2 regions of the Halomonas sp. 7T genome follow, and region 2 is predicted to be linked to the other one. Evidence: predicted binding sites of a transcription regulator. Region 2 holds the regulator's gene; the other holds the start of a gene.
The links. Region 2 encodes LexA, which represses DNA repair genes until DNA is damaged. Its sites were predicted from a motif close to TACTGTNTANNTANACAGTA; they were not measured.
Positions count from the first base shown of each region.

Region 1: a site for LexA is predicted at 7,903-7,922, ahead of dinB (DNA polymerase IV). Genes of this name have one in related genera too.

Region 1 covers NZ_CP087112.1:267,492-278,955, forward strand. Annotated here, with positions in the region: gene LOS15_RS01305 (calcium/sodium antiporter) at 1-64, shown strand, start outside; gene LOS15_RS01310 (aspartate/glutamate racemase family protein) at 138-833, shown strand; gene LOS15_RS01315 (lysozyme inhibitor LprI family protein) at 856-1,281, shown strand; gene LOS15_RS16965 (PAS domain-containing protein) at 1,291-1,923, shown strand; gene LOS15_RS01330 (E22 family MetX-like putative esterase) at 2,097-3,293, opposite strand; gene LOS15_RS01335 (UbiH/UbiF/VisC/COQ6 family ubiquinone biosynthesis hydroxylase) at 3,370-4,542, opposite strand; gene LOS15_RS01340 (NAD-dependent protein deacetylase) at 4,639-5,496, shown strand; gene LOS15_RS01345 (DNA-3-methyladenine glycosylase) at 5,493-6,083, opposite strand; gene LOS15_RS01350 (protein adenylyltransferase SelO) at 6,217-7,710, shown strand; gene dinB (DNA polymerase IV) at 7,946-8,992, shown strand; gene LOS15_RS01360 (alpha/beta fold hydrolase) at 9,097-9,906, shown strand; gene LOS15_RS01365 (thiamine-binding protein) at 9,950-10,198, shown strand; gene gabT (4-aminobutyrate--2-oxoglutarate transaminase) at 10,248-11,464, opposite strand, start outside.
Region 2 covers NZ_CP087112.1:1,538,078-1,549,541, reverse strand. Annotated here, with positions in the region: gene LOS15_RS07115 (ribonuclease J) at 1-951, opposite strand, end outside; gene purU (formyltetrahydrofolate deformylase) at 1,305-2,159, shown strand; gene LOS15_RS07105 (energy-coupling factor ABC transporter permease) at 2,178-2,849, shown strand; gene lexA (transcriptional repressor LexA) at 2,886-3,566, opposite strand; gene LOS15_RS07095 (TetR/AcrR family transcriptional regulator) at 3,838-4,515, shown strand; gene LOS15_RS07090 (L,D-transpeptidase) at 4,493-5,056, shown strand; gene nagZ (beta-N-acetylhexosaminidase) at 5,097-6,107, shown strand; gene LOS15_RS07080 (hypoxanthine-guanine phosphoribosyltransferase) at 6,164-6,742, shown strand; gene LOS15_RS07075 (pyruvate, water dikinase regulatory protein) at 6,756-7,589, opposite strand; gene ppsA (phosphoenolpyruvate synthase) at 7,892-10,276, shown strand; gene ggt (gamma-glutamyltransferase) at 10,487-11,464, shown strand, end outside.

The sequences.
Region 1 (11,464 bases), 1.3 Mb from region 2:
CGGTTTGCTACTACTAGGTTATGGCGCCTATATCGCGCTAAGCTTCACCGTATTTGGTACCTAATTGCCATCGCTTTGATGGTGGGCTGTGTGAGCACTAGCAGATGCCGTTGAAGGCCCTTCAGAGGAGAGTACCTATGAAAACCATCGGCTTAATCGGCGGTATGAGCTGGGAATCCACGCAGACGTATTACCGCCTCATCAACCAAAACGTGCGCACGGCGTTGGGCGGGCTGCATTCGGCCAAGGTAGTGCTGTACAGCGTCGATTTTGCCGAGATAGAGACGCTGCAGCACCAGGGCAACTGGCAGGCCACCGCCGAGATACTGGCAGCGGCGGGCAAAGCGGTTGAGGCGGCAGGAGCCAATTTTTTGGTGCTGTGTACCAACACCATGCACAAGGTGGCCGAGCCGCTGGAAGCGGCGGTCTCCATTCCGCTTTTGCATATCGCCGATGCTACGGCTCAGGTGCTGCAACAGCAGGGCATTACCTGCGTGGGGCTGCTCGGCACGCGCTTCACCATGGAGCAGACGTTTTATATCGAGCGCCTGCAACGCCACGGCATCGAGGTGGTCGTGCCCACCGAGCCACAGCGCGAGCGCGTGCACTCGGTGATTTATCAAGAGCTGTGCTTGGGCGTGGTGAAGACAGATGCCAAAGCTGACTACCTAAATATCGTTGACTCGCTTGCTGAGCGCGGCGCGCAGGGCGTGATTTTAGGCTGTACCGAGATTGGTTTACTGATTCAGCAAGCCGATACGAGCGTACCGCTGTTTGATACCAGCGAGATCCACGCGAAGCAGGCGGTTCAGCGGGCGTTGGGGAGTATTTAAGATGTCAGCTCGGTGCAAAAACATGCGCAGAATAGCCTTAGCGGTAGTAGGTCTTAGCTTTGCGGTTATGGCGATGGCGGAGGATAAGCCGCTCGATTGTGATAACGCGATGACCACGCTCGATATTAACCAGTGTGTTGCCGTGCAGTTGGAGTCAGCTCAAACGGAGCTGAGCCAGTACGTGGAGGCGAGCGTCAATCACCATGCTGATGACCCTGAGCTGGTGACCGCTATCGAACACTCACAGCAAGCTTGGGAGGCCTATGCCACCGCTCACTGTGATGCGGTACATGCTCAGTGGCGTGATGGGTCTATCCGGGGCGTGATGGCGCTGACGTGCAAAACTCAACTGACACAGCAGCGCACCCACACCGTTTGGGCATCCTTTTTAACCTATATGGATAGCACGACACCGGTGCTTCCCGAGCCAAACCGCCTAGTTAAATGATGAAGGGTTATGACACATATGTCTGAGCAAGACAGTATCTATGAAAGTATTGCGACGCGGATGAATGGGTTTTTGTATCGCTGTCGCAATGATGAGCATTACACCATGTTGAACCTGACCGGTAGGGTGCAGGAACTAACAGGACATATGAGTGAGGATTTAATTGGGAACCGTAAGCAGTCTTATGTTGAGCTCATTCATGGCGAGGATGCACCTGGGTTGGATCAGGCTATCGAGCGTGCCATCGCGTCGGGCAAGAACTGGCACGCCGATTATCGACTGCGCTGTAAAGACGGTAGCTTACGCTGGGTGAGTGAGTATGGCGGCGCTGTCAAAGATGAAGAGGGTAACGTAATTTATCTTGAGGGCGTGGTCACCGATATACAGCAACGGCGGCAAAGCGAGGAGCGGCTTGGCTCGATCAGTCGGGATATTGCACTCGAAACGGAAAAAATTGCTCACTCACTGAAGATGCTGCAGTTACTGAGTATTAATGCGGGTATCGAAGCTGCCCGAGCGGGTGAGGCTGGTAAAGGGTTTGCTGTGGTGGCCGAGCATGTGCGCCGCCTAGCGGATGATACCAACAGCTCGGCTAAGGTGATTACGGGCCTTATGACTCAGCTAAATCAATCACAGGAATGAGAAATTTCTCGTTGTTAAACAAGGTGATAGAGAATTAGTGTGACCATATCGGGCGTATGTCGCGGGGGTAGGGCGCTCTCGCGAGACCGAACGCTATTTTAGTGTGGCAAGTTAAAAACAGGTGATGACCCTGTCGGTAGCGCTGGCTCCCAAAGAAGCCAGCGCTTTCTCCCTTACTGCAAAAACTCCCGCAGCGTATCGCTGGCTTGCTCGATGGAAACAACGCCATCTAGGTGGCCCCGGTTGCCCTCCAGCGTTTCCAAAGTCACTTCGGTGCCGTCGGCTTCAATCAGTTCGGCGGTGCGGCGTACGCCTTCGGGGGCGAAGACTAAATCATTCTCGCTATACAGCATCAGCGTGGGCGCTTCGATGGCGGCTAGGCCTGTTTCTAATGACTCTCCGTAGCCTGCCATAAAGGTTTGGTTGGCGCGCACTAAGTAAAGCAGATGGTTGGCGTCGGAAAGCTCTGCACGGGCAGCGGCGACGTCATCCAGGGTTTGCTCGATGGCGTAGCGGGCGTTGATGTCTTGGGCGGGGTCGCGGGCGTCATCAGCCCAATCGCGGTTGAACGCTTCGTTGGCCCACTGCCAGTGGTTGGCATTAAGCGTGACCAGCTTTAGCGCCTCTTTAAGCCCGTCGGTGGGCGGCGCGCCGTTGTAGTAGTCGCCTTCATTCCAGTTGGCATCCAGACGAATGGGCGCAGCCCAGGCGCTTAGCGTGGCCAGCAGCCACGGGTCGGCCACGCCGCCACCAATCACGGGTATTAACCGCTCAACGCGTTCAGGGTAAGCACTGGCCCACTCAATGGCCTGCAGGGCACCCATGGAAGCGCCCATCACCGCATGCAGGGATTCTATGCCTTGGCTCTCTAGTAGGGCGCGCTGCACGTCGACAAAGTCACGTATGGTCACCACCGGGAAACCCATGCCCCAAGGCTCGCCGGTATCGGGATTAATGGTGGCAGGCCCGGTGGTGGTCACGTTTGGGTCATTTGCCCCCAGATTGACCAACGTATCGGAAGAGATAATGTAGTACTCATCGGTATCCAGCGGTTTGCCGGGGCCGATAATGGCATCCCAGTAGCCGGTGGGTTCGCCATCGGCGTCATAGCGGCCTGCGGCATGGCTGGTGCCGGAGAAGAAGTGGGTAATCAGAATCGCGTTGTCGCGCGCCTCATTAAGCTCGCCGTAGGCTTCCCAGCCTACCGTCACGTTGGGAATCGTCTCGCCGCCCTGGGTGGTAAAACTCTCCATCTCGAACGTTTGCTTCTCGACCACGCCATCCCAAGCCCATAAGGGCGTAGCCAATAGCAGACCCAGACCGGTTAACGAGGCAAAAGTGACCCGTGCATATGGTTGCTTGCGTCGCATGCGCTTTCCTTTTTGAAGGGGTGTTGTGATTGTTTTGGGGCTGCTTATCGCAGCCACCCCCTCAGCATAGTCAGCGTTAGATGATTTTGAACGGATTTAGCCCATTGGCCTGCTGCATCATCATACGTTTGGCCAGCGGTACGCGTTCGGCAAGGTGCAGGCTTAAATCGCCTAGCTGGCGCAGCGGTCTGGAGCCAGTAAACAGATGGTGAAAGCTATCGGTGGCGGCAATCATCGCTTGGTTAGCCGCACGGCGCTGGCATTCAAAGCGGAGTAGGTTGAGGTAGTCTCCGGGGTCGCGGCCTTGCATGATAATTTCGGCTAGCGTGTCGGCATCGTGCAGGCCAATATTTAACCCTTGGCCTGCCAGTGGGTGCACCACGTGGGCTGCGTCGCCAATTAGTGCTAAGCGCTTGCCGATATAGCGCTGGGCGTGTTGGCGCTTAATGGGGAAGCTGGCTTTTGCGACGATACGGGTGAGGTTACCCAGGCGTCTAGGGAAGGCCATTTCGATGGCGGTCGTTAGAGCGTCGTCGTCCAACTGTTCCCGCGCTTTGGTGGTCTCTTCTCGGTCGTACCACACCAGGGAGGCGCGATGGCCGGGAAGAGGAAGCATCGCAATGGGGCCGGTTGGGGTAAACACCTGCCAGCTGACATCCTGCTGGGGCAGCTCGGTTTCGACGTTAATAATCATCGCCCGCTGATGGTAGTCGTAGCTGGTAACGTCAATGCCGGCTAGCTCGCGTAGGGTGGAGCGGGCGCCGTCGGCACCTACAATCAGCCGGGCGCTCAGCGTTTTGCCGTTATCCAGCTCCAGCATGCGGCCAGTGCTGGCTGCCATGGTGCTTAGTGGGGCGCACTGGGTGTAGCAGGTAACGCTGGGCAGCTCTTCGAGGCGCTGCCAAAGCGCGTACTGCAGCGTGCGGTTTTCAATAAAAATGCCGAAGTCTTGCATGCCGCTCTCTTCGGCAGAGAATATGGAGTGGCCGGTGCCGTCTTGATTGGCGACATCGATATGCCGGAACGGGCAGCAGCGCTCTTCTGGCAGCTCGGTGCCGCTGGCTTTGACAAACGCCAGTGACCGGGCGTTGAGCGATGAAATACGCAAGTCGTAATCGCCGCTCGGTGCGCTGGGGGCGCTGGCACGCTCCACAAGGCCTACCGAAATGCCTGCTTGGCCGAGCCTGGCCGCTAGGGCCGCGCCCACCATGCCGCCGCCAACAATAATAATTTCGTGATCCCACTGCATGAGAGGCTCCTTACGTCGCTATCTGTGGCACATTGCATGTACGTATATTGTCATACAGTATCGTTGACTTGTCTCAGTATTGCCTAGGGTGATCCATTGACGCAGGCCGTGGAAATATCAAATAACGTCGTAACCGCCGGTGAAGCGCTCGCAGGGTTTATTAAACGCCATCCTAAATTGTGGGTAATTACCGGCGCGGGGGTGAGCACCGACAGCGGTATTCCCGATTACCGCGATGCCGATGGCCAGTGGAAGCGCCCACCGCCTGTGCAACACGGCGATTTTATGAGCTCCTTCGCCGTACGCCGGCGTTATTGGGCGCGGGCGCTGGTGGGCTTTAAAGCTATGCGTGAAGCCCAGGTGAGCGGGGCGCATCGGGCGTTGGCGGCGCTTGAGGCCATGGGCCATGTGGAACTGCTGGTCACGCAAAACGTAGACCGCTTGCACCAGCGGGCAGGTTCAAAAAAGGTAATTGATCTTCACGGCAGGGCGGACGTGGTGGCCTGTATGGCGTGCGGCTATCAAATGATGCGCCACGCCATGCACAGCGAAATGGCCCGCATGAATCCTGCCTTTGCTGCGTTGGATGCCCGCCACGCGCCGGATGGCGATGCGGATCTGGAAACCGATTTCTCTACCTTTAAAGTTTTGGACTGCCCCCGCTGCCGGGGCATTCTCAAACCGCAGGTAGTCTACTACGGCGATGTGGTGCCTCCAGCTCGGCGGCTGGCGGCCCAGGCGGCGCTTCAGCAAGCCGATGCGGTGCTGGCGGTGGGTACGTCGTTGATGGTCTATTCTGGCTACCGCTTCTGCCGCGATGCCCACGCCATGGGCCTGCCCGTGGCATCGCTCTCGCTGGGCGTTACCCGCGCCGATGGATTCTTAACCCACCAGTGGCGCGCGCCGCTAACGCCGGTGCTGGAACAGGCGGTGGCCTGCTTGAAGGGCGCTTAACGCGCTTTAGAGACCCACGGATTGCCTTCGCTCCATAGCCGCCAGGGGGCGTCGCGGTCGGCGGGCTGGGCGTAATCGATGCCTACCCGTGGGCCGCTGGCAATGGCGCTGGGCGGCTCACCGGATGTAATCCATAGCCCGTTCGTTAGATCGCCGGTTTGCGTCATAGCGTGACCGTAAAGGACGCTATCGATACGCAGTGCTCGGGTGAGTTTGCCGGGGCCGTTACTCAGGTTACGCCCCGCCACGCTGCGCCATTCGCGCATGGCAGGCTCGCCGATCACCGGCTCTACCGCTCGAATCAGTACCGCGCAGGGGTTGCCTTCCGGCTGGGTGACGACGTTTAGTAGCCAGTGCATGCCGTACACCAAATAGACATAGGCGTGGCCGGGTGGGCCAAACATCGCCTCGGTGCGTGGCGTTCTGCGCCGATGGGCGTGGCAGGCGGAGTCTTCCGAGCCGCGGTAGGCCTCAGTTTCCACGATGCGCGCCGCCATGACTTCGCCGTCTAGTTGGCGCACCAGTAGGCAGCCCAATAAGTCCCGGGCGACGTCCAGCGTATCGCGATTATAGAAAGCCTGAGGCATGGGCGTGAGTGCCTCTTGCTCTATCGGTAACTTAACACGAGTTAAAGCGTCTCTATGCGGCATGCTATCGCCAATTACTTGAGTAAAATGCTAGGGTATTACCTAGGCTATTAAATGAAAAGCGGAGTTGCCCGTGCTGACCTTCGAACACCAGTTTGCCACGCTGCCAGAACCCTTGTGGGCCGCTTGCCAGCCCACGCCTGTGGTCCATCCCAGCCTGATCGCGTTTAACGACGCCCTGGCCGCGCAGCTAGGCATGCAAACGCGGCCCGATGATGACACGCTGGCCCAGTGGTTCAGCGGTAACCAGCTGCCGCCCGGGGCCGAGCCTAAAGCGTTGGGCTACGCCGGCCATCAGTTTGGTAACTTTGTGCCCCAGCTAGGTGATGGCCGCGCGCTGCTGTTAGGCGAAGTGGTCGATCAGAGCGGTTTACGGCGCGATGTGCAGCTAAAAGGCAGCGGCCGCACGCCGTTCTCTCGCGGTGGCGATGGCCGCTCGCCCCTTGGCCCGGTGCTGCGGGAATATCTGGTGAGTGAATTTATGGCCGCCGTGGGCGTACCCACCACTCGCGCCCTGGCTGCCGTCGCCACCGGCGAGCGGGTTAATCGGCAGTTACCTGAGCCTGGAGCGGTATTTACCCGCGTGGCGAGCAGCCATATTCGCGTGGGCACGTTCCAGTTTGCTGCCGTTCGCCGTGATGAAAGCGCGCTCAAAGCGCTGGCCGATCATGTGATTGCCCGCCATTACCCAGAAGCGGCCAATGCCGAAGACCCGTACCTTGCGCTGTTAGAAGCCGTTACCGCCCGCCAAGCGGCGCTTGTGGCGCGCTGGATGAGCCTGGGCTTTATTCACGGCGTGATGAACACCGACAACTGCAGCATTGCCGGTGAAACCATCGATTACGGTCCCTGCGCGTTTATGGAGCAGTTTGACCCGCAAAAGGTGTTTAGCTCCATTGATCAGGGTAAACGCTATGCTTTTGATAACCAGCCTGCGATTGCCCAGTGGAATCTAGCCCGCTTTGCCGAAACCCTGCTGCCGCTGATGCGTGAAGAGGGCGATGCGGTGGTTGAGCAGGCGACTGAGATCATCCGTGGCTTTACCGCCTGCTTTAGCGCCGAACAGCGCCGCCTGCACGCCAATAAGCTGGGCCTCGCCTCAGAAAGTGACCGTGCCGCGCCGCTGATGGAAGCGCTGGAAATCCAGATGCACCAAGGCCGCATGGACATGACCGCCACCTTTGATGCGCTGACGCACTATACCAAAGAGCTTGGTGCCAAAGCCCTGGAAACGGATACGTCAGAGCAGCCCCAAAAAGAGGCGCTGCTGGCGCTGACCACTCAGCCAGACGGCCTGGCCGCTTGGCTGGCTGACTGGGAGAGCGCCCAGCAAGCGAGCCAGCAGAGTGAACGCCTGGAGGCCATGCGCCGCGCCAATCCGGTGGTGATTCCTCGTAACCATCGCATTCAAGAGGTGATTGGCGCGGCGGTAGAAGGCGATTTTGCGCCTTTCCACGCACTGCTCGCGGCGGTCACACAGCCCTTCGATGAATCCGAAGAAGCGCGCCGCCTAGCCGCCCCGGCCACAGAAAACGAGCAGGTGTTGCGCACCTTTTGTGGAACGTGATTTAAATCAGCGGGTATGGGCGGAAAACCCGTAGCGGGGGTCTTTCGCCAGGGCCGGAATAACGTTCCCTACTATTCCGGCATTTCCACCATCCATGGTGGTCAGATGGCGAAAGTAGCGTCCAGGGAGGGGTTCACAGCGCCCCCGCCTAGGGTTTTGCTGCGCATCAGCGCTGTAGCATACCCTGTGATAAACTGTGCTTTTTTACAGGTAAAGGCGGAGGCAAGGTCGGCCTGTGCGCAAAATTATCCACTGCGACTGTGACTGCTTCTATGCGGCGGTAGAGATGCGCGATAACCCCGCGTTAACCGATATCCCCATTGCTATTGGCGGCAGTGTGGAGCAGCGCGGGGTGGTCGCCACTTGTAACTACCCGGCGCGCAAGTTCGGCATTCACTCCGCCATGCCCATGGCCCAGGCGCTCAAACGCTGCCCCCACCTCACGGTGATTCGTGGAGATATGTCGAAGTACAAAGCCGTGGCCCGCCAAGTGTTTGCCATCTACCGCGATGTGACCGAACTGATCGAGCCGCTCTCGCTGGATGAAGCCTTTTTGGATGTCTCGGAGGTCACACTGCACCACGGCAGTGCTACCCGCATGGCCGAAGCCATTCGTCAGCGGGTGAGGCAGGAAGTGGGCATCACCGTCTCGGCGGGCGTGGCACCCAACAAGTTTCTCGCCAAAATCGCCAGCGACTGGCGCAAGCCCGATGGATTGTTTGTGATCACGCCAGACGATATCGATGCTTTTGTGCAGCAACTGCCGGTGAAAAAAATCCACGGGGTAGGGCCGCGCACCGCTGAAAAACTCGCGGAGCTAGGCATTCAGACCGGTGCGGATCTGCGCGCCCGGCCGCTTACCGAGCTGGTGGAGCGCTTTGGCCGCTTCGGTCATCGCCTGCATGAGCTCAGCCACGGCCGAGATGAGCGCCCGGTCAAAACCCACCGCGAGCGCAAGTCGATTAGCACCGAGCAAACCTACTCCCAAGATTTACCCACCCTGGAAGCCTGCCGACGACAGCTCCCTGAGCTGATTAGCGATTTAGAACGCCGCTACGCTCGCCTAGACCCGGCCCCCGCCGTGCGAGGGGTAATGGTCAAGGTGAAGTTCAACGACTTCACCCAAACCACCGTTGAACACGCCGACCCCGCGCCTAACCTGGAGCAGTTTGAAACCTTACTGAACGTGGGCTGGGCCAGAGGCGAGCGCCCCGTGCGCTTGTTAGGAGTGGGCTACCGTTTGGCGGAAGAGACCGCCGCCCAGCAACTCTCGCTATTTTAATTAGTCGGTTAATTCTTGAGTGGATTGACGGCTATCCATCGGCGAGTTAAAACAGACGTATGATAGATAGCGCCTCTTCCCGTTAGCCGACCCGTGAGCCTGCCATGCCTGCCGATGCCACCCATCAACGCCCCCGTTTAGTGTTTGCCCATGCCAACGGCTTCCCAGGCTTAAGCTACCGCAGCCTGTTAGACCCGCTGGCAGCATCGTTTGATTTACACCCGCTAGACCGTTTGGGTCACCACCCGGATTACCCGGTGAATCACAACTGGGGCAACTTGGTGGACGAACTACTGAGCTACCTACCGGATACCGACGCACCGCTGCTGGGTGTGGGGCATTCGCTGGGCGGCACGTTGATGGCCATGGCCGCTGATAAGCAGCCAAAACGCTTTTGTGGCGTGATTATGCTCGATCCGCCGCTGATGCTGGGGCCGGATGCCTGGGCGATGAAAGCAGCCAAACGGTTTGGGTTTATGGATCGCATTACGCCGGCAGGCAAAACCAAAGGACGGCGCAGCGTATGGCCTAGCCGTGAGGCCATGGCGACCTCGCTGCGCCGCCGTGGACTATTTCGTCGCTTTACCCCCGAGGCACTAAACGACTACATTGAAGCAGGTACGCGCCTGTTGGACGATGGTAGCGCTGAGCTAACCTTTGACCCGAGAATCGAGCTGGAAATTTTCCGCCACTTACCGGATCACCTATCCAGCCTGCCGCAGCGTGTAGGCGTCCCCATTCAGCTGGTGGCGGGGCAGCAGTCTCATTTGATGACGTCTTCTCGGCTCAAGCGCATCGCCCGTCGTGGGCTTCCGGTGAGTATGGTACCTGGCACACACATGTTTCCGATGGAGCACCCGGACGAGACGCGCACGGCGATTTTGGCCGCGTGGCAGCAGTTTCAAACCGCGTAGACCGTGACCAATATCCTTTGGAAAATAGAGAGAGGGGAGCGATATGTATCTTTCCGTACAGCTAAGCTACTACCCGCTGGCAGATGATTTTAAGCCGGTAGTTAAAGAGGTGGTAAAACGTTTGGAAGCCACAGGATTAGAGGTTCATCCGAATCGAATGAGTACCCAAGTATTTGGTGAATTCGATGATGTGATGGCGGCACTGAGCGACGTGATGAAGTGGTCATTTGAGACGCATGGCAAAGCTGTGTTTACCGCTAATTTCTTGGAGGGCGATCGACGGCCGCGTTAATCTAAAACGCCGCCCGTTGGGGCGGCGTCTTGCTAGGTGTGAACAGCGCTTAGATGAGCGATTCCAGGCAGGATTCAATAATATCCAGGCCTTCGTTCAGCACGTCGTCTTCGATGGTGACCGGCATCAAGAAACGGATGGTGTTGCCGTACATACCGCAAGAGAGCAGGATCAGGCCTTCTTCTCGGGCTTTTTTGCACAGCGCTGCAGCTAGTTCCGGATTCGGCGTGCGGTCGGTTTTGTTGCTCACCAGTTCGAATGCCGCCATGGCGCCCATGTTGCGCACATGGTCGATACAATCAAACTTGCCTTGCCAGTCGTTAAAGCGGGCCGCCAGCTTCTCACCCAGTGCCTGACTCTTCTCGAGAATGTTCTCCTCTTCGAAGACTTCCATTACCGCTAGTGCGGCCGCACAGGCGGTGGGACTGCCGGTGTAGGTGCCGCCCAGGGAGTTAGGGCCAGAGGCATCCATGACTTTATCGGTGCCGACGATGGCTGAGATGGGCATGCCGTCGGCCATACTCTTGGCCATAGTCATCATGTCCGGCTCTACGCCGCTATGCTCGATGGCGAACATCTTACCGGTACGGCCAAAGCCAGACTGCACTTCGTCGATGATCATCAGCATGCCGTGTTCATCGCAAATTTCGCGGATCTTCTCTAGGAAGCTCTTGGACGCAGGATAAAAACCACCTTCCCCTAGCACCGGCTCCAATACAATAGCCGCGGTGTCTTTTGGGTTGGCGTCGGTTTTCAGGGTCATTTTCAGACCACGAATGGCTTCGTCTTCGCTCACCCCGTGGTAAGGCACTGGGTAGGGCGCACGAAAAACGGTACCCGGCATCGGACCGAAATCGGTTTGATAGGGGGCTACCTTGCCGTTCATAGCCATGGTGTAGAAGGTGCGGCCATGGTAGCCGCCATCAAAGCAGATAACGTTCGAGCGGCCGGTGGCGGCACGGGCAATCTTCACCGCGTTTTCGAGCGCTTCGGCACCGGAGTTGGCTAGCATCACCTTGGCGTGGCCACGCACAGGAACGATATGGCTCAGCTTTTCAGCCACTTTGACGTAGCCTTCGTAAGGCATGACCGTTTGGCAGGTGTGCATGACCTTGTCCAGCTGGGCTTTCACAGCAGCCACAACTTTTGGGTGACGATGGCCAACGTTTAACACACCGATACCGCCCGCGAAGTCGATGAAGCGGTTGCCGTCGGCGTCCCAGATCTCAGCGTTTTCGGCGCGGTCCGCAAAAGCGGTAGCGGGGC
Region 2 (11,464 bases):
TTCAATGGGCCGCTCGTTTCCCGGTATTGCTTTGGCGGAAAAAATAACGCTATCGCCTGGTGCTAAATCCATAAAGGGATGCCGTCCTTGGGCTAAGCGTTGTAAGGCAGCCCGCGGCTCTCCCTGGCTGCCTGTTGCAATCACCACGACTTCATCAGGCGGCAGGTAGCCAAGGTCATGGGGGGGCACCAGCGGTGGAAAGTCATCTAAGTAGCCCAGGCCCTTAGCAACACTGACCATACGCTCCATCGAGCGCCCCATCAGGCTGACACGACGACCGCAGCGTTGGGCGGCAAGGCCGATAGCCAACACCCGCGCTAAATTACTGGCAAAACATGAGACCACAACGCGGCCGGTACACTTTTCGAGGGTTTTGACGAGTGCTCTGGCGACATCGCCTTCGCTTCCCGAATGGCCGGGCATCGGGGCGTTAGTCGAATCGCCCACTAGCAAATCAATCGGCGCTAGGGCTCGGAAATTCGCTGCATTCACCGGCGAACCGATTAACGGCTCAGGGTCCAGTTTCCAGTCACCGCTATGCAGAACACGATATTCGCCCGCCATCATCATAATGGCGCAGCTTTCCGGAATGGAGTGAGTAAGCAATAAGTAGCGCAGCGTAAAGGGGCCCTGCTGCATGGCATCGCCCGGCTCAATGACGTGGATAGCACCGCTGCTTAACTGACGCTCTGCAAATTTCAGACGCAGCAAGCCAGCCGCCAGTGGCGTTGCATAAATCGGGCAGTTCCACTTAGGCCATAACCAGGCAACGGCGCCGATGTGGTCTTCGTGCCCATGGGTAATGAAAAGTGCCTGCGGCTTGATGCCTAACGTTTCCAGGGTGTCCGTATTCGGGACTTGCAAGGGGGCATTGGGTAAATCTTGACGAATCATCATGCCGCAGTCGACGGCGATCCATTGATCGTCGTATCCATACAGCGTCAGATTCATTCCAATTTCACCGCACCCGCCCAGCGGAAGCAGGCGCAGTGGTGGGCGACGACGGGGACGAAGTAGAGCGCGTGTTGGATGCATTAGTCACGAAAAGCCTAAAAAGTAAGACCTTAACTATACGGGAAGGCAGGGGCGGCTAACAATCATCATGGCCTCCGCCCGGTGCTTACCTTATGGGCTTCCGGTACACTAGAGCGGTTGAAGCGGTGCTCATAGCATCAGCTAATGAAGCGTAAGCATGCCATTGAAATAAGTTACGTGTGCCGATCAAAGCTGCTTATTAAAAAAGCACTTATCAAAGCCCCTATAAAAAGCACCTTTTAAAAGTACCAATTAAGAGATAGCTATCTATGTCGCACTATTATCGTCTTGTTGTTTCCTGCCCCGACCAAGTGGGCATTGTAGCGCGTGTTTCCAGCTTTATTGCCGAGCAGGGGGGGTCAATTACTGAAGCAAGCCAGCACTCCGACCTTGAAACAGGCCGGTTTTTTATGCGTTATGAAATTTTAGCGGATTCGCTGGGTATGTCTGCCGAGGCGCTGCGCACCTCTTTTGAACCTGTAGCAGACGCGTTCAATATGCAGTGGTCATTAATGGATACCCAAAAGCGTCGTCGCGTCGTGTTAATGGTGTCGCGGGAGTCGCACTGCTTGGTGGATCTACTTTACCGTTGGCAGGCCGGTGAGCTTGATTGCGATATTGTGGGTGTAATTTCTAACCATGAAGATATGCGTTCGCTGACGGAGTGGTACGGTATTCCTTATCACCATGTGCCCGTCGATGCGGCTAACAAGCAGGCATCGTTCGAGAAAGTGCAGGCCCAAATTGATAGCGTACGCGCTGATTGCGTCGTTTTAGCTCGCTATATGCAAATCCTGCCTCCTGCGCTGTGCGAGCGGTATGCTGGGCGAGTGATTAATATTCATCACAGTTTTCTGCCCTCGTTTGCTGGCGCAAAACCGTATCACCAAGCTTTCGAACGCGGCGTCAAACTCATTGGGGCCACCTGCCATTATGTCACCGAAGAACTGGATGCAGGGCCTATCATCGAACAGGATATTCATCGCGTAAGCCACTGCCATACACCTACCGATCTAGTGCGTTTTGGCCGAGATGTTGAGAAAGCGGTACTGGCAAGAGGGTTACGTTGGCATCTTGAGGATCGCGTGCTGATCCACGGTAATAAAACGATTGTATTTAGTTAACCACTGTTAGGGGCCTCCATGTCATTTGCGCAAAGTGTTCTCGCACCCTGGGCGCTGGTGCTTACCTGGTTAATATCACTGGGCGTGTTGGCCTGGGTGGTATGGCAGCGCCCCTGGCAAGTATTGAGCAGTGATATCGCACTTCAGCATCGCTGGTTGGGTGCTACGCTGGCCGTCATGTTGATGTGGCAGTTGCGTGCCCAAGCAGTCGATTGGCTGACGCTTCACCTTGTTTTTACCGTGTTAATGACCCTGGTATTTAGAATTCCGCTGGCGCTTCTAAGTAACGCAGTGATCAACATTGCGATGGTGGTGATAGGGCGTAATGATTGGGTGCTTTGGGGGGCTAATGTCATGATAACGGGTATCGTGCCCGCGTTTATCATTGGCTTGGTGTGGCGCCTAGTTGACCGGCGGTTGCCTGATAACTTGATGGTATTTATGTTTGCATGCGGTTTTTTCGGTGCTGCGTTAGCCACGCTGGGGGCTGGGCTCGTTACCGTGCTGTTGATTGTAGCGGCTGGGACGGATCCTGAGGCAGTTTATCTTGCTCAGGAGTATGCTCGGTTCCTGCCGCTTTTGATGCCCTCTGAAGCGTTTCTAACCGGCATGCTGTTAAGCATTTTACTGGTCTATCATCCTAGCTGGGTGGCCACGTTCAATGACCACCGCTATATCGATTCTCAATAAGCCTGCTGGAGCAGCTATATAGCTATAGCCTGAGGGCTAACCTAATGCCTGCCCGTTTCCGCCCCGTATAACCCCAACGCCGACCCCTTCTATGTCTAGCTGCTGAGTGCGTAGATCGATTTCAATGGGGGCAAAGTCGGCGTTTTCAGCCACCAGGGTCACTTGGTGGCCTTGGCGCTTAAAGCGTTTAACGGTGACTTCATCTTCAAGCCTGGCAACGACTATTTGCCCATCGCGAACGCGATCAGTGCGGTGTACTGCCAACAAATCGCCCTCTAGGATGCCTACGTCTTTCATCGATAATCCACGCACTCGCAGCAGGTAATCTGCTTTTGGCGTGAAATATTCCGCAGGCAGTGGGCAGTAACGGTCAATATGCTCGGCTGCCAAAATAGGGCTACCTGCGGCAACCTCCCCAATGACCGGTAGCCCGATGAGCTGGGTATCCACACTGGTCGCTGAAGGCGTTGGTGAGGCAGTTTCCGCCACCTCTGAAGCGTCCTGGTTAGGCAAGCGGATACCCCGTGATGTATTGCGGATAATCCGAATGGCGCCTTTGCGTTCTAACGCGCGCAGGTGCTCTTCCGCCGCGTTGGGAGAGCGGAACCCCAGCGCCTTAGCAATTTCTGCGCGCGTAGGCGGGTAGCCAAATTCACCCATCGTTTTAACGATGAAATCAAATACGTGCTGCTGACGTGCTGTGAGTGGACGCGACATAACAAACTCCAAAAAATGAAAAGACAGTAGCGACATGTCGGCTAATCAGTATGTGTTTAAGTATACAGTATGTTCCTCTGTCCAGTACATGGTTGAGCTTTATCTAGCGGTAGAGCTTGCTGATGTAAGTGAAAAACAGCACGAGCGTTTGAATTTTTGAGAAAAATAGTGACAGGTAGTGAATGATTGAGTGGATATAAAGGATTGAGACGAGGGAGTTAATGACATAGTATTTTGCGATGTTTTAAACACTTGTTTTTTGGAGGGCGCGATGGCGCAGTCTGATACGGTAACGCGTATTTTAGATACCGCAGAGGTGCTATTTGCAGAGCGCGGTTTTGCCGAAACCTCGCTGCGCAATATCACAAGCAAGGCGCGGGTTAACCTAGCGGCGGTCAACTATCACTTTGGTTCGAAAAAAGCGCTTATCCAAGCCGTTTTTGCGCGGTACTTGGAGCCTTTTTCACAACGGTTTCATACCGCGCTAGATGATCTAGAGGCACGCCATCAAGGCGCGCCTATACCGTTGGAGGTGCTACTTGAAACCATGGCATCAACGGTGCTGGCAGTGCCTGCAGAGCGGAATAGCTTGAAGGTATTCATGCGGTTGTTGGGGCTCGCATACAGCCAGGCGCAGGGACATCTACGGCGCTATATCCAGCAGGAGTATGGCGATGTATTTACACGCTTCACTGAGCTGGTACGCCAAGCCACCCCTGATTTGCCTGATGCGGAGCGCTTTTGGCGGCTACACTTCATGTTAGGTACCGTCATTTTCACCCTGTCGGGTCTTGATGCACTGCGCGACATCGCTGCTAAAGACTACAACGAGCAGGTCACCGTTAGAGACTTGGTAAGACGTTTACGCCCGGTGGTGGTGGCCGCCATGCATGCACCGCTACCCCCTGCACCAGAAGAAGGTCCGTATGAGAACGCCCACGTTAGCTGAGCTACCGCCTTTAGACGATCACTGGCTAGAGATTGACACGCAGAGACAGCAACTGCGCTGTTGGCAGGGGCGAGTACTGCGTCATGAATGCGCTATTTCAACGGGGGAAGCGGGTGTCGGCCAGCAAGAGGGCAGTGGCCAAACGCCCCAGGGCTGGCACTATGTGCGGGCAGCGATTGGCGATGGCCTGCCAGAAAATGCGGTGTTTCGCGGCCGTCGATGGACGCGTGAGGTGTACACCGCTGAACTAGCGGAAACCCATCACTCCCGTGACTGGATATTGACGCGGATTTTATGGCTGTGCGGCTTAGAAGTGGGCAAAAACCGTGGCGGCGAGGTGGATTCCCAGCGGCGCTATATTTATTTGCACGGTACGCCACCCGATCAACCGATGGGAGAGCCTGCCTCTCATGGCTGTATTCGATTACGCAATGACGATTTATTAGTGGTTTTTCAGTTTGCACGACCCGGTACGTCGGTTTGGCTGCATGGAGGCGATGCTTACGTTTCTGTCTCTGATAATTTTGACACGCCTCATTGATCGTCTAAAATTGCTACCCCTCCTTGTTGGATCCATCACAATGACTCAATCCCTAGGCCCGGTCATGCTTGACCTTGAAGGGCCGCAATTGACTAAAGCTGACAAACAGCTGTTGCGGGATCCTGCGGTGGGCGGGGTCATCCTGTTTGCGCGTAACGTAGAGAATGCCTATCAAACGCGCCAATTATGCAGCGATATCCGTCGGGTACGCGCGGATCTGCTGCTCGCTATCGACCAAGAAGGCGGGCGTGTTCAGCGTCTCAAGCAAGGCGTCACCAGGCTGCCACCCATGGCGCGCATTGGCGACCTATTTACCGGCAACCAAGAAGCGGGTATGGCGTTAGCCAAAGATGCAGGCTGGCTATTGGGTATGGAGATGGCTGCTTGTGGGCTGGATATTAGTTTCGCCCCAGTGCTGGACGTAGAGAGCGGAATTTCTAGCGTGATTGGTGACCGCAGTTTCAGCAGTGATCCCGCCCATGTTGCATTATTGGGCCAAGGGTTTATTCAAGGTTTACATGACGCGGGTATGGCGGCCGTGGGAAAACACTTCCCGGGTCACGGCGGCGTTGCAGCTGATTCTCATGTGGCACTCCCCGTTGATAACCGCCCCTTCGAGCAAATAAAACAGCACGATCTTCTTCCCTTTACCCGTCTTGCAAGTCAACTGGGTGGGGTAATGCCTGCCCATGTGATCTATAGCGCGTTTGATACCCGGCCTGCGGGTTTTTCACCTAATTGGCTGGGTATGCTCAGGGAGTCGTTAGGGTTTAAAGGGTGTATTTTTTCCGATGATTTGAGCATGACAGGCGCTCATGAAGCTGGGGATCCAAAAGCGCGTGCAAACGCAGCGTTAACGGCTGGTTGCGACATGCTGTTGGTGTGTAATGATCGAGCTGCCGCACTTGAGGTGGTCGATGCTTGTCGGGGCTTGCAAAGTAAGCGCCCCGCTAAACTGCGCTATGGACGTGCTAGACCCGATCTCGATGCGCTATCGGCATTAGGCCGTTGGCGGCGTACGCATGCCCAATTAGAAGCACTCGCTAATTAATCATCTCTGTTTAAAGTAAATAACCCGATACTGTTTACGTGCTTTGGAGTAATTGAATGTCCAAATTGGATAAAGAAACGCTTGAGTCGCTGGATTCAATGCGTGAGTTGATGGATAACGCTGACTGCTTGATCTCTCAGGAAAAAGTAGAGCGTGCCTTAGATCGTATGGCTGAGGCGATTACCAAAGATTTGGGCGATAAGTTGCCGGTTTTTTACTGTGTTATGAATGGCGGGTTAATCACCACCGGGCATCTTTTAACCCGGCTAGGTTTTCCGCTAGAAGTGGATTACCTGCATGCCACGCGTTATCGCAACGAACTGCGTGGTGGCGAGCTATTCTGGCGGGTATCGCCGGAAATTCCCATGGCGGGCCGACATGTGGTGATTGTGGATGACATTCTCGATGAAGGCGCGACATTGGCAGCCATTCTTGCTTACTGCGAAGAAGCCCAGGCGGCCAGCGTAACGACGGCTGTGCTTGTCGATAAGCAGCACGATAGAAAGGCCGTGCCGGGCTTGAAAGCCGACTACTGTAGCCTTGAAGTGGCGGATCGTTATGTCTTTGGTTTTGGCATGGATTACAAAGGTTACTGGCGTAACGCCCCTGGGATTTTCGCTCCCAAGGGCATGTAAGCGTGATTAAAAGTTAGCGGGGCGAAAAGCGCCTCGCTAGACCTGTCTCTGCAATCATCCGCGTGGAAATTTCTTCAACGGAAAAGCGCGTTGTATCAATAAATGGAATGCTCATTGAGCGATACAGTGACTCCGCCTGCTCCACTTCCTGTAAACACTGGTCCATCGAGCTGTAGCGGCTGTTGGGCCGGCGTTCGTTTCGAATAGCCGCAAGCCTGCGCGCATCAATGGTTAACCCAAACAGTTTGTGGCGGTGGGGTGCTAGCACTTTAGGTAGCTTTAAGCTGCCATCCTCGTCAAGGTCATCTTCCGTTAGCGGGTAGTTAGCGGCGCGAATGCCAAATTGAAGGGCTAGATAAAGCGACGTTGGCGTTTTACCGCAGCGTGATACGCCGACCAAGATAATATCTGCTTTATCGTACTGATGAGTGCGGGCGCCATCGTCGTTATCGAGCGCAAAGTGCACCGAGTGGATACGGTCCATATAGACTGCATCGCTACCGATAGAGTGGGTTCTACCCACACTGTATGAGGAGTGGGTTTCTAGCTCCTGCTCTAACGGCTTCAGGAAGGTTGAAAAAATATCAACTTTGAAGCCGCTGGCTTTACGAATCACATCGCGAATCTGCTGATCGACAATCGTATCGATAATGATGGGACGCTGGCCGTTGCGTATGGCGGTGGACTCAATGATCTCTGCCAGGGCCTGGGCTTTTTCAACGGTATCAATGTAGGGCTTGGTTAACATTTCAATATCGATATCGCTGAACTGCGCAAGCAAGCTACGCCCAAGGCTTTCAGCGGTGATACCGGTACCGTCAGAAATAAAAAAAGCTGTCCGCTTCATGTTGAAATCCACCAAAGAATGAAAGTCGTTATTGAAGGTCATCATTGTGAGCTGGGCAGCGAAGCAGCACAACGGCTGGTGGGCAATTGCTGCTATTGACGATGTAAGCAGGCGCTCTTCATAGACGTGTTTAGCAGACGTTCTTAACTACAGAAAGTGCGTTTAAAGCGCCTTTGTTGTAAAAATCCTCCACCTCCTTCGCTGTTAGACCAATGGCGAATACCCCGCCGCAGTGCTAGGGTGGCACGGTCATTCAGTGTCGGCCGTTTGGTCGCCAAGAAGTCTAAATGCGAGGGGGTAGCGTGGAAGAGTACATTCTGTGGTTCGATCAGCTTGGCATGGCAGACGTCGAACGCGTGGGTGGTAAAAACGCCTCGCTTGGCGAAATGATCTCCAACTTGTCGGGTGTCGGCGTGACGGTGCCGGGTGGTTTTGCCACAACCGCGCATGCCTATCGCGAGTTTCTATCCCATGAAGGGCTGAATGACCGCATTAACGCTACCTTAGCGCGTTTAGACGTCGATGACGTTAAAGCGCTAGCCAAGGCGGGTAGCATGATCCGCCAGTGGATTATCGATACGCCTTTGCCCCCTGCGTTTGAAAAAGCACTGCGCGGTGCTTATGAAGAGCTACAAAATCAGCACCCGAATTTAAAAGTTGCGGTGCGCAGTTCGGCCACGGCCGAAGATTTACCTGATGCGTCCTTTGCGGGTCAGCAGGAGACCTTCCTGAACATTGAAGGTTTCAATAACATCAAACATGCGGTACATGAAGTCTTTGCGTCGCTGTTTAACGACCGTGCTATTTCTTACCGGGTACACCGGGGCTATGCCCACGAGAACGTTGCGTTGTCGGCGGGTGTGCAAAAAATGGTGCGCTCCGAAACGGGTGCGTCGGGCGTTCTCTTTACGCTGGATACCGAGTCTGGTTACCGTGACGCGGTCTTTGTTACCGCATCCTGGGGGCTGGGTGAAACGGTGGTCCAGGGGGCGGTCAATCCTGACGAATTCTATGTGCATAAACCGACTCTCGCGGCAGGGCGCCCCGCCGTGTTGCGTCGCACGTTAGGCTCAAAGCTTATTAAGATGGTTTATGGTCAGGATGCAAGTGCAGGAAAATCGGTCGAAACAGTAGATGTACCGTTAAAAGACCGCGGCCGCTTCTGTATCAGTGATGCGCAAGTGATGGATCTTGCGCGTCAGGCGATGACCATTGAGCAGCATTACCAGCGTCCTATGGATATCGAGTGGGCGCTTGATGGCGATGATGGCAAGCTCTATATCGTTCAGGCACGCCCTGAGACCGTGGTCTCTCAGCAGGAGGGAGGCAAGCTTGAACGGTTCCACCTGCGCGAGAAAGGACGCACGCTGATTACCGGCCGAGCCATTGGGCAGCGCATCGGCCGGGGTGCGGTGAAAATTGTGCTTACCCCCGATGAAATGGACAAAATCCAAGAGGGGGATGTCCTTGTTACCGACATGACGGACCCGGACTGGGAGCCGATCATGAAGCGTGCCTCGGCCATTGTGACCAACCGCGGTGGACGTACCTGTCATGCGGCGATTATTGCGCGGGAGTTGGGCATTCCCGCTGTCGTCGGTTGTGGTGATGCAACGACGCAGCTCAGAGAAGGCATTGATGTGACCGTGTCGTGTGCTGAAGGCGATACCGGCCACGTGTACGAAGGGTTGCTGGCATTTGACTGTAAAGTGTCGAGTGTCGATGCCATGCCAGAAATCCCTTTTAAAATCATGATGAATGTTGGTAACCCAGATCGCGCATTTGGTTTTGCCAGCCTGCCCCATGCGGGCGTGGGCCTGGCGCGGCTTGAATTTATTATTAACCGCATGATCGGCGTGCACCCTAAAGCACTGCTTGAATACGACACCTTGCCTGCTGATCTTCAGCAGGTGATCGACCTGCGCACCGCTGGCTATTCAGACCCTGTCAGTTTTTATGTTGATAAACTGGTGGAGGGTATTTCTACCCTAGCGGCTGCATTCCACCCTCAGCGAGTGATTGTTCGACTGTCGGATTTTAAATCGAACGAGTACGAAAATCTTATCGGCGGCAAGCTGTATGAGCCTGGTGAAGAGAACCCCATGCTAGGTTTCCGGGGCGCGTCCCGTTACATTTCAGAGGCTTTCCGCCCCTGCTTTGAACTTGAGTGTCGGGCGCTTAAGCGTGTGCGTGAAGAGATGGGTTTCGATAACGTCGAAATCATGGTGCCCTTTGTACGTACCCCGGATGAAGCGCGTGAAGTGGTTGAACTGCTTGCTGCTAATGGGTTGAAGCGGGGCGGGGCTGAAAATCCCGATGGCCTCAAAGTTATTATGATGTGTGAGTTGCCTGCTAACGCGCTGTTAGCGGATGAATTCCTTGAGTACTTCGACGGATTCTCTATCGGTTCGAACGACTTGACACAGTTAACCCTCGGCTTGGATCGTGATTCAGGCATCGTGGCGCACCTGTTTGATGAGCGGAACCCTGCAGTGAAAAAGCTTCTCGCTATGGCTATCCAGGCGTGTAAAGCCCAGGGGAAATACGTGGGTATCTGTGGGCAAGGGCCTTCTGACCACCCTGATTTAGCCAAATGGTTGATGGAGCAGGGTATCGACTCTGTCTCTTTAAACCCGGATGCGGTACTGGAAACGTGGTTTATGCTGGCGGGAGAAACCATTGCTTAGATGCCACCAACTGGCTATCTAAATGCTGCTGCGCCCGGCCATTGTGCCGGGCGCAGTCGTTTAATAGGCTACTATTCATTAGTGGTTTGGAGAGCAAGGCCTTGTCAGTGCTCTGGCTTAAAATGCTGCGCGGTAAGCAAAACAGTTAGCGGTATGCAAAACACAGGGTGCTGAATGGGGCTGCCAGACGTTTTAACAGGGAGTACGGTTATGTCGTTCATTAAGACAAATGTGGCGCTAATAGGTTTATTGCTGTTGCCGCTGTATAGCTATGGGTTTAGCTATGAAGCACCCTCCGTGACACCCGAGGTGGGTTCAGGATACGAAGACAAACCGGGTTGGGCGACATCGTCTTTTGCAGTGGCCGCGGCCAACCCATTGGCAACCGATGCTGGGTATCAAGTATTAAGAGCGGGTGGCAATGCCGTTGACGCAGCGGTAGCGGTACAGATGGTGCTTACTCTTGTGGAGCCTCAGTCCAGCGGCATCGGTGGCGGTGCTTTTCTGATGCACTACGATGGTATACGCGTTCAGGCTTACGACGGCAGAGAGACGGCCCCCGCAGCGGTTAGTGGAGAGTTATTCATCGAGCAGGGCGAACCACTGGCGTTTATGGATGCGGTAGCAAGCGGCCTTTCCGTCGGGGTGCCGGGCACGCTTAAAATGCTTGAAAAAGCCCATGCAACCCATGGCCAGCTTCCATGGGAAGTGCTGTTTGAGCCGGCCATTACTTTGGCCGAGGAGGGGTTTGCCGTTAGTCAGCGCCTGCATACCAGCTTGGCGAACGATGAAGCGTTGCGTCAAGATGCTCTGGCAAGTGCTTTTTATTATGATGCTAGCGGCGAGCCCATTGCGATAGGAGAGACCCTGACGAACCCCGCCTTGGCAGCTATTTTACAGCGTATTGCCAGTGAAGGGAGCGTAGCGCTGTACGAGGGCGAGATCGCTGAAAACTTAGTCCACCGTGTCCAAACGCACCCTGCACGCCCCGGTGATATGACGCTGGAAGATTTGAGTAGTTACCAAGCGCTTGAACGTGATCCTTTATGTACGCCTTGGCAGCAGTGGGAGGTATGCGGTTTCCCTCCACCTTCCTCTGGGCATATCACCGTCATGCAGATTTTAGGCATGCTGGATCAGCAGCCTCTATTAGAAGCTCCGCTAGATAATGCTGCCGCCAGCAGCGGC